Regions from separate parts of the Clostridium sp. JNZ X4-2 genome, predicted to be linked through region 3. Evidence: riboswitches for the same ligand, from Rfam matches in the RefSeq annotation. Region 3 holds a riboswitch; each other region holds the start of a gene.
What was found. A riboswitch is a leader RNA that binds a small molecule or an ion and turns the genes downstream of it on or off. The one in region 3 is predicted to bind thiamine pyrophosphate.
Positions count from the first base shown of each region.

Region 1: linked by a shared signal. The riboswitch ahead of ACYUJ6_RS04985 (TatD family hydrolase) and the one ahead of ACYUJ6_RS17065 (thiamine-binding protein) in region 3 are both predicted to bind thiamine pyrophosphate.
Region 2: linked by a shared signal. The riboswitch ahead of thiC (phosphomethylpyrimidine synthase ThiC) and the one ahead of ACYUJ6_RS17065 (thiamine-binding protein) in region 3 are both predicted to bind thiamine pyrophosphate.

Region 1 is NZ_CM142685.1:1,052,648-1,055,934, forward strand. It holds gene ACYUJ6_RS04980 (LTA synthase family protein) at 1-1,571, shown strand, start outside; TPP riboswitch at 1,648-1,749, shown strand; gene ACYUJ6_RS04985 (TatD family hydrolase) at 1,816-2,550, shown strand; gene ACYUJ6_RS04990 (ABC transporter permease) at 2,498-3,287, shown strand, end outside.
Region 2 is NZ_CM142685.1:1,587,779-1,591,065, reverse strand. It holds gene panB (3-methyl-2-oxobutanoate hydroxymethyltransferase) at 1-596, opposite strand, end outside; TPP riboswitch at 1,237-1,336, shown strand; TPP riboswitch at 1,388-1,497, shown strand; gene thiC (phosphomethylpyrimidine synthase ThiC) at 1,577-2,890, shown strand; gene ACYUJ6_RS07700 (thiamine phosphate synthase) at 2,949-3,287, shown strand, end outside.
Region 3 is NZ_CM142685.1:3,533,067-3,536,353, forward strand. It holds gene ACYUJ6_RS17060 (glycerophosphodiester phosphodiesterase) at 147-851, opposite strand; TPP riboswitch at 1,051-1,150, shown strand; gene ACYUJ6_RS17065 (thiamine-binding protein) at 1,343-1,651, shown strand; gene thiW (energy coupling factor transporter S component ThiW) at 1,657-2,160, shown strand; gene msrA (peptide-methionine (S)-S-oxide reductase MsrA) at 2,232-2,714, opposite strand; gene ACYUJ6_RS17080 (MGMT family protein) at 2,935-3,252, shown strand; gene ACYUJ6_RS17085 (superoxide dismutase family protein) at 3,272-3,287, opposite strand, start outside.

The DNA of each region.
Region 1 (3,287 bases), 1.1 Mb from region 3:
TATCCTTGCCTGTACTTATAAGCGGATTTCAACTGGGTGCAGTAAAATCCAGTGTGGCAGATTTGATGAATTTTAAAGATTTTCTGTACTTTTTTGATGTTATATTTATAGTGCCCTTTATAAATAAATACGTTAGAAGCAGGAAAGCTGATATTTCCATAAGCTACAGGATACCAGCACTTGTAGTACTTATTTTTCTGGGAGTATTGACGGATTTTAAAAGCTTTTATAATCTGTCCAGGGAACAGCCCCGGCTTTTGAGTACAATGTACAATAAGGTGTACATAACCAGAAAATTGGGTATTTTAAATTACCACTGTCTTGATATTTACAATTCAATTTCTGCCAATATAACTAAACTGGCACCTATTTCTAAAGAAAAAGTTGATACCATAGATGATTTTATGGATAAAAACAAATCGGATAATAAAAGCTTAAAGGGATCTGCAAAGGGAAAAAATTTGATAATGATACAGGTGGAGGCTCTTCAGGAATTTGCAATAAATGCCTCTATTAATGGAAATGAAATAACTCCAAATTTAAACAGATGGGTAAAAAGGTCCGAGTATTTTGACAATTTTTATTATCAGGTAGCTGCAGGAGGCACTTCCGATGCAGAGTTCATGACCAATAATTCATTATATCCGGCTCCCGCAGGGGCAGCTTATTTTCTCTATTCTGGAAACAAATTCAGTGCAATGCCCCAAAATTTTAAAAATAACGGTTACAGTACGGCAGCACTTCACGGTTTCAGAGAAAACTTCTGGAACAGGGATATAATGTATAAAAAATTTGGTTTTGATAATTTTTACGGTGAAAAAAGTTATAAAGAAGATGAGTCCATAGGCCTTGGACTCAGTGACAGATCTTTTTTGATACAGTCACTTGTGAAATTACATAATATGAAATCACCTTATTATGCTTTCTTAATAACATTAACAAGTCATTTTCCCTATGATGCCGTGGATAAGTATGGCAGTTTTGATGTGGGAAATTTAAAAGGAAGCCTTATGGGGAATTATCTGCAGGCCATACATTATACAGATGAGCAGCTGGGAATGTTTTTAGATGCATTGGATGAAGAGGGAACACTGAAAAATTCAGTTGTAATGCTTTATGGAGACCATTATGCAATACCCAAGGACAAAGAGCAGCAGCTGTTCAAATTTTTAAATATGAGTTCCACTTCTGATGTGGACTGGGAAAAACTTCAGAAGGTGCCTCTTCTCATACATTTCCCCGATGAATCGGTAAAGGGTGTAAATGATACCTATGGAGGTGAAATGGACATATACCCTACAGTATGTAATTTATTTGATCTTCCTGGAAAAGATATGTTTGGGAAAGATCTTTTCAACCCTAACAGTCAGAGGGTCATATTTAGGAATGGTTCTTTTATAGATAGAAATTATTATTATTCCTCCCAGGATGATGTGTACTACAATGTAAAGACTGGAAAAAGAGTATCTGAAAACAGCAGCCTTAAAAAAGATGAGGAGAATGTTTTGAATCAGCTGGGGTATTCGGACTATATACTTAAACACAATGCAATTGACAAATTAAATAGATAAATTGTGAAAATCATATAAAATGTTTACATTTTTATAAATAAGTGGTACTATAATATTGTAATAAATTTAATATTGTCTTTAGTGTCAGGGGTGCCGGGACGGCTGAGAAAAGTGAAAACTTTAACCCTTTGAACCTGATTCGGGTAACGCCGACGTAGGGAACCGCTTTACATTCGTATCCTGAAGCACTATTTATAAATAGTGCTTTTGTTTTTTGTCAAAGTTTTATAGGGAGATAATTTAAATGTTTGTTGATGCACACAATCATATGGATTTTTATGGCAAGAACTTAAAAAAAGCACTTCACATCATAAAAAAAAATGATATCAAGACTTTGGGATGTTCTATGAATCTGGAAAGCTATATTTTTACAAAAAAGATAAGCGCAGAAAATGAAAATATAGTACCCTGTTTTGGAATACATCCCTGGGAAGCACATAAAAATTGCAGTGACCTGGATAGCTTTGACGACTATGTCAGGGAGTGCAGGGCTGTAGGGGAGATAGGGCTTGATTATTATTGGGTTTTGGAAAGTGAAAAATATCCAAAAATGGACAGGGTATTTGAATACTTTCTGGACAGAGCAAAGCGCTATGACAAGATAGTAAATATTCACACTAAGGGAGCGGAAGAAAAAATACTGGAATATATAAGAAGTTATAAATTGAGGACACCTATAATTCACTGGTACAGCGGGAATGTGGATACTCTTAAAGAACTTTTGAAATTGGGCTGTTATTTTACCATAAGTGTTGATATAGGATATTCCAGACTTACAGATGAAATAGTGAAGATGCTTCCAATGGATAGAATATTGACCGAGACAGACGGCCCCACTTCTCTTGAATGGGTGAATAAGAAGTATGGATACCCCTGTGAAGTTGAAAATATTGTTAAAAAGATCTCCAGTATAAAAGGTATTCAATATGAAGAGGTTAAAGACGAAATATCCAGCAATTTTAGCAGATTTAAATTATGAATTTAAGGTGTTTGGAATGAAAAAATCAGAAAATATTCAAGACAAGATATATCCGGTAGTTACCATAGCAGCAGTTGTGATTTTATGGCAGATAGTAGTGGGTTTTCAGTATATACAGCCCTATATTCTTCCTTCTCCATGGGATATTATAAAAACCCTTGTTTCGGACTTTAAAAATATAATGGAAAATACGGAAACCACCCTTTATGAATCCTTTATAGGATTTTTCATATCCATAGTATTTTCTTTTGTGCTGGCTATAATAATGGACAGTTTTCATGTGGTCAAAAAATCACTTTATCCTATTTTATTAATATCCCAGACAGTTCCCACTATAGCCATAGCGCCGCTTTTTATAATATGGTTCGGATTTGGAGCACTTCCCAAGATAATAGTTGTAATAACCGTATGCTTTTTTCCCATTGTTGTAAGTCTTGTAGATGGTCTTGAAAAAATAGACACAGACTACATAAATTTGTTCCATAATATGAAGGCATCAAAATTGCAGATATTTTACCATCTAAAACTTCCCTATGCTCTGGTGAACTTTTTTTCAGGTTTGAAGATTGCTGCAACTTACATGATAATGGCTGCAATTATAGGCGAATGGCTGGGGGGAGACAGTGGAATAGGCGTATACATGGTGAGGGCAAAAAATGCTTATCAGTTGGACAAGGTATTTGCTTCAATTCTGGTTATTGTTATAGTGAGTATTGCAATAATCTATATGATAGACT
Region 2 (3,287 bases), 1.6 Mb from region 3:
TTTATTGATTCACTTAAAACTTTTGTAACACAACTTGGAACACATTCAACCACCATAGAAAATGCACCGGCTTTTTCTATTACCTTTGCATCTTCAATCAGCTGTACGGCACTCTCAGGAGTTCCTCCCTGAACCCTGAAACCACCAAGCTGACTGGAAGTCTGGGGAGTCAGACCTATATGCCCCATAACAGGTATTCCCGCTTTTACAATAGCTTCAATTTTATCCGCCATTTCCACTCCGCCTTCAAGCTTTACACAGTCACAGCCTGTTTCTTTCATAAGCCTGTTTGCACTCATAATAGCCTGTTCACAGCTTACATTATATGATCCAAAAGGCATGTCACCTACAACAAAAGTATTCGGGGCACCTTTTACAACTGGTTTTATATGATGAACCATATCATCCATTGTAACACCTGTAGTTTCCGAATAACCAAGCATAACCATACCAAGAGAATCCCCTACAAGAATAACTTCGGACTCGCTATCGTTTACAATAGATGCTGTAGTGTAATCATATGCCGTGACATAAGTAAACTTTTTTCCCTCATCCTTATACTTTTGAAAATCCAATACAGTCATTTTCTTTTTCATTTTTTATCTCTCCTCATCTTATAATAATTTAGGCCTGTCCTCATAATATAAATAAATTTACCGACAATAATTTAATTATATATGAGAGATATCCTAGTTCCACATTATAGAACTAGATTCTATTTTATCTTATATTAATATATTCTATAAAGAACTCATTATTCCTTCTTGAAAAATAAAAATTTTTTAAATATTTCAATACTTTCTTTTAAAAATATTCATATAACTGCCACCAAAATTCTAGAAATGGCGGCATGGGACTCTTATGGACTTGATAAATCTCTATATAGCCCATTTAATACTGCAATTGCTGCATCATTTAACTGCATAAAGGCTTTATAAAAAGAGGTTAAAACTCTTGATAAAGCAATTGAAAAAGCAGTCAAAAAAATATGCAAAAAATACACTGTAACAAAATTACTTGGAATTGAGATGAAGGATTCAGGATGAAGAATTTGAAGCTCAGGCAAGTATCTTTTCTCACTCTTCTGCTTCAAAAAAAGTTCATATAGAGGATTTGACCTCCTTGTGTTCAAAGTCAGCTGATGAATTGATTAAAAAGTGCAAAACAAGTAAAACACTTTTTGAAAGCATTTACATATATATGAATAAGTGTTATTATATATATAAAAGTAAATAGTATTGTTTGTGGGGGGACCGATTTGGTTGAGAAGGTAAAACCTGACCCTTTGAACTTGACGTAGTTAACACTACCGTAGGGAAGCAAATCATTTAAAGTATGTATTCAAGGAGTGTTTTCATAAACACTCTTTTTTATTTAAAAAATAAATATAATGTTACAGGGGAGCCCATGTCAATGGGCTGAGAGTAAGATAATATCTTTTACCCATATAACCTGATTTGGATAATGCCAACGTAGGGAAATTTTGCGCTATATTAAAAACATCTATAGTTTTTACTCTGCGGGAAGCATTTTGCTTCCCGTTTTTTAATATAAAAATCAAAAGGAGAGCGATAAAATGAATTATTCAACCCAGATGGATGCCGCCAGGAAAGAAATAGTCACGGAGGAGATGCGGACAGTAGCCAAAAAAGAAAATATGGACATAAAAGATCTGATGCATCTTGTATCCAAAGGCAAAACTGTCATTCCCGCCAATAAAAATCATAAAAAGTTAAGTGCAGAGGGGGTGGGAAAAGGACTGAAGACAAAGGTAAATGTCAACCTGGGCATTTCAGAGGACTGCTGCAATGTTACCCTGGAGCTTGACAAGGTAAAAAAAGCAATAGACATGAAAGCCGAAGCCATTATGGATCTCAGCTGCTTTGGAAAAACCCAGGAATTTAGAAACAAGTTAATAGCTATGTCCCCTGTCATGATAGGTACCGTTCCAATGTACGATGCAGTTGGTTTTTATGATAAGGAATTAAAAGATATAACTGCTGAAGAACTCCTTGGAGTTATAGAAACCCACGCTAAGGACGGAGTTGACTTTATGACCATCCATGCCGGTATAAACATGGAAACCGCACAGATATTCAAGAGAAATCCAAGGCTTATGAATTTTGTCTCAAGAGGAGGCAGTCTGCTGTATGCCTGGATGAATCTGAACAACAGGGAAAATCCCTTCTATGAATATTTTGATAAAATTCTTGACATATGCGAAAAATATGACGTAACCATAAGCCTGGGAGATGCATGCAGACCCGGATGTATAGATGATTCTACGGATCCAAGTCAGATAAAAGAACTTATGACCCTGGGGGAACTGGCAAAAAGAGCCTGGAAAAGAAATGTACAGGTTATGATAGAGGGCCCCGGTCATATGGCACTTAATGAAATAGAAACCAACATGAAGCTTGAAAAAAAATTGTGCCATGATGCTCCTTTTTATGTACTGGGTCCCATAGTAACAGATGTGGCACCTGGATATGACCATATAACAAGTGCCATAGGCGGCGCCATTGCAGCAACTTATGGAGCGAATTTTCTCTGCTATGTAACTCCTGCTGAACACCTCAGGCTTCCTGACCTGCAGGACATGAAAGATGGAATTATAGCTGCCAAAATAGCTGCCCATGCTGCAGATATTGCAAAAGGAATAAAAAATACAAGAGATTGGGATAACAAAATGGCTGAAGCTAGAAGAGAGCTTGACTGGGAAAAGATGTTTCACATAGCAATAGACCCTGAAAAAGCCAGAAAATACAGGGAAAGCTCAATGCCTGAAGATAAAAAGACATGTACCATGTGTGGGAAGATGTGCGCCGTAAGAAACATGAACAAGGTCATAGAGGGCAAAAATATAAACATTTTGAGGGATGAAGACTAAAATATCAATTTAAATTACTTTTAAAAGGAGGTGTAAAAATGACTTTTTATGATGTAGTATAATAAACGGCAGTATGGAAACTGCTTTAAAGGTAAATTCGGGAAGATTTCACACAAGTTATACGGATTATATGAAAGGATATCTCAATTTCAATGGCATTTTGGGAGTGTCTGTTCACAGTACTTTAGAAGCGATAAATGCAGAAAAAAAAGGGGCAGATTATCTTCTGGCAGGACATGTTTTCAAAACGGATTGTAAAAAAGGCTTAAAACCCAGAGGAATTTCATTTTTAAAAGATGTACTGAGTAATGTTTCAATACCTGTTATAGCCATCGGCGGCATAAATGAAGGCAATATAGACAAACTACTCAGTACTGACGTCTGTGGTGCTGCAGTA
Region 3 (3,287 bases):
TATTAAATTTATACTATAAATTTCTTATCTTTCATTTCCAGATTGAAATCCTTAATGGCCTCAACATTACCTGAATATATTTTACATATATGTCTTAATGATAAGTTTGCCACTTTACCATGCTCCCTTTCTATTAATACCATTCCTTAAATAAACTTTTTAAGTATATTGGGGTAATTTGTTATGATACCATCTACTCCTAAATCTATAAGCTTTTTCATATCATTTCTTCTATTCACCGTATAAGTGTTTATGAGTATACCGCTTTTTTTGATATTCTGAACTATTTTTGCATCCATAACCAATGAAAAAAGTGGATGAAGTGCATCAGCTCCCATTTTTTTCGCATATTCTTCCGGTTTATAAATAGCTGATCCATATAATAGTCCTGTTTTTATGCTGCTGTCATAATGTTTAACTTTCTGCATAGACTGATGGTTGAAAGAAGATATTATAATATTTTCTTTTAATCCATATTCATATATTTTATCTATAGTATTTTTTTCCAAGTTGTCATAGTAAATAATATCATTTTTAAGTTCAAGATTTAAAAACAGATCCCTATCCTTCACATAACTTAACAATTCATCCAAACTGGGAATCTTTTCTCCTTCTCCGGCGCTAAATTTCCTTATTTCTTCATAAGTATAGTTCTTTATAAACCCACTTCCATCTGTAGTTCTGTCTATAGTTTCATCATGACATATAACTATAATACCGTCTTTTGTTACATGCAGATCCGTTTCTATTCCATCTGCACCTGCCTCTGCTGCCTTTTTAAAAGACAGCATTGTATTCTCAGGATACAATCCACTAAAACCCCTGTGCGCAATATTCAAAGTTTTAATCATACTTCTAATCGCCTCTTTATTCTTATATATTATTTCTTATTATACTGATTATATTTTTATATAGTCGAATTTATGCTGTCCACTGAATATCCATTTTTTCACATAACATTTAAAGAACTAGATAAAAATTTACTATCTTAAATATTCTTACAAGTATTGCCTTCACAGCAAATTAGTAGTATACTAAAGTAAAATTTAATAAAAGTTACAGGGGGACTAATATAGTTGAGAAGGATTAAAAGCCTGACCCTTAGAACCTGTCAGTTAATACTGTCGTAGGAAGTCAAAACATCATTCTGATATTGAAATCAAGCTGTTTTAAATCTATACGATTGAAACAGCTTTTTTATACTGTTATTAATAAACAAAATAAATAGCAATACATAACTTTTATGCAAATTTAAAAAGCATGAAAAGGGGTACACCACCGCGGGCGTATTTACTTTTCATGCTTTTTTTATTTATAAATAATATCTAGGAGGATTGATAAAATGAATGCAAGTGTAGCAATTCAGGTACTGCCAAAAGTGGAGGATAAAGATCTGATCCCTATTGTGGACAAAGTTATTGACTATATCAGGAGTACAGGGTTGAACATATTTGTGGGCCCTTTTGAAACCACAATTGAAGGGGATTATGACCAGCTTATGGATATAGTAAAAAAGTGCCAGATCATCTGTATAGAACAGGGAGCACCAAGTGTAATGTCCTATGTTAAAATAAGCTACAACCCAGAAGGTGTCTGGAGTATTGAGAAAAAAACCAAAAAGCATCACCCTGAAATGAATGGAGGCAGGTAAAGAAAATGAAAAAATCCATTATCAAAAAGGAAGTTTTTACAGCCCTGCTGGCAAGTATATCCTACGTACTCAGCACCTTTGTATCCTTTCCAAGAATGGCTCCATTTCAACACTTTGCGAATGTCATAGGTGCAGTTTTTCTGGGGCCCCTGTGGGGATTCAACTGTGCCCTTATGACAGGTCTTATGAGAATGATATTGAACGGAAGTACAATTTTGGCGGTGATAGGAGCTGTAGTAGGGGCATTTCTTTCAGGACTGCTGTATAAAAAGTTTCATAAATTCATCTGGGCAGTAGTAGGAGAAGTAATTGGAACGGGAATCTTAAGTGCAATTATTTCATATCCATTTATGAGAGCATTTTACGGGCTTCCAAAAACTTCAATTTTCACTTATATACCTTTTTTCATTCCAGCATCCCTAATGGGAGCAACTCTTGGGTATATACTTCTAAAGGCACTCGATAAATCAAAAGTGCTTGTATATTTAAAGTCTCTTGTAAATAACTAAACAAGCTTTTTTAGTATGGACGTCCATAAAACTAGCTTAAATTCAGCTAGTTTTATGGATGTGCAACTATTTTATTTCATCAGCTCTTTTGATATATGGCAGTAACCGCCTGGATTTTTTTCAAGATACTTCTGATGATATTCTTCAGCATCATAAAAATTTTTAAGAGGAAGAATTTCTGTCACAATTTTTTCCTTGTAATTTTTCTGCTGACTTTGTGTGGATTTCTCTATAATATTCACATCATTGTCATCTATATAATAGATTCCGCTCCTGTATTGATTTCCCCTGTCATTTCCCTGCCTATCCACAAGAGTAGGATCTACTATCTTCCAATACATTTCAAGCAATTCTTCAAGTCCCACAATTTCAGGATCATATTCTAAGAAACAGGCTTCCGCAAATCCCATGATTCCACTGCATACTTCCTCATAGGTGGGGCTTTCTCCCCTTCCGTTGGCATAGCCCACTTTTGTATTCAGGATTCCTTTTTTACCATCAAAATATGCCTGAACTCCCCAGAAACATCCTCCTGCAAATACAATATTTTTCATAAGTCATATCCCCTTTGTAATTGATCATATGATTACTTCTGTATTATTCTTAATTTCTCCAATTTTATTCATAATATTTCTTGCATCATTGATATATACACTCCAACCTAAAATTGCCTTGTACATAATTCATATGATATAATCCATTTTATACTCTTTGTTTTTTTAAACAATATAAACGTTATATATAAAAATTATAAATACTGAAAGGTGATTTGATTTGTCAAAAAATTTTTTTTCCAGGGTTTACGCTGTAGTTTCCAAAATACCACAAGGTAAAGTTACCACTTACGGTCAGATAGCCTTGATGCTGGGAGAGCCCAGAAGTGCCAGAATAGTTGGATGGGCCATGACAAAGGCTCCTAAAAACCTCCACCTTCCCTGTCACAGGGTTGTGAACAAATCCGGCAAACTGTCACCGGATTATGTGTTTGGAAGTTCCGATGTACAGAGATGCCTTTTGGATTCGGAGGGAATTATCTTTAAAAGTGATGGGAGCATAGATATGGGAAAATATTTGTGGAGTGGTAAAAGTTAAAATATATCTTTATACAAGATTACATCACTGCCTTA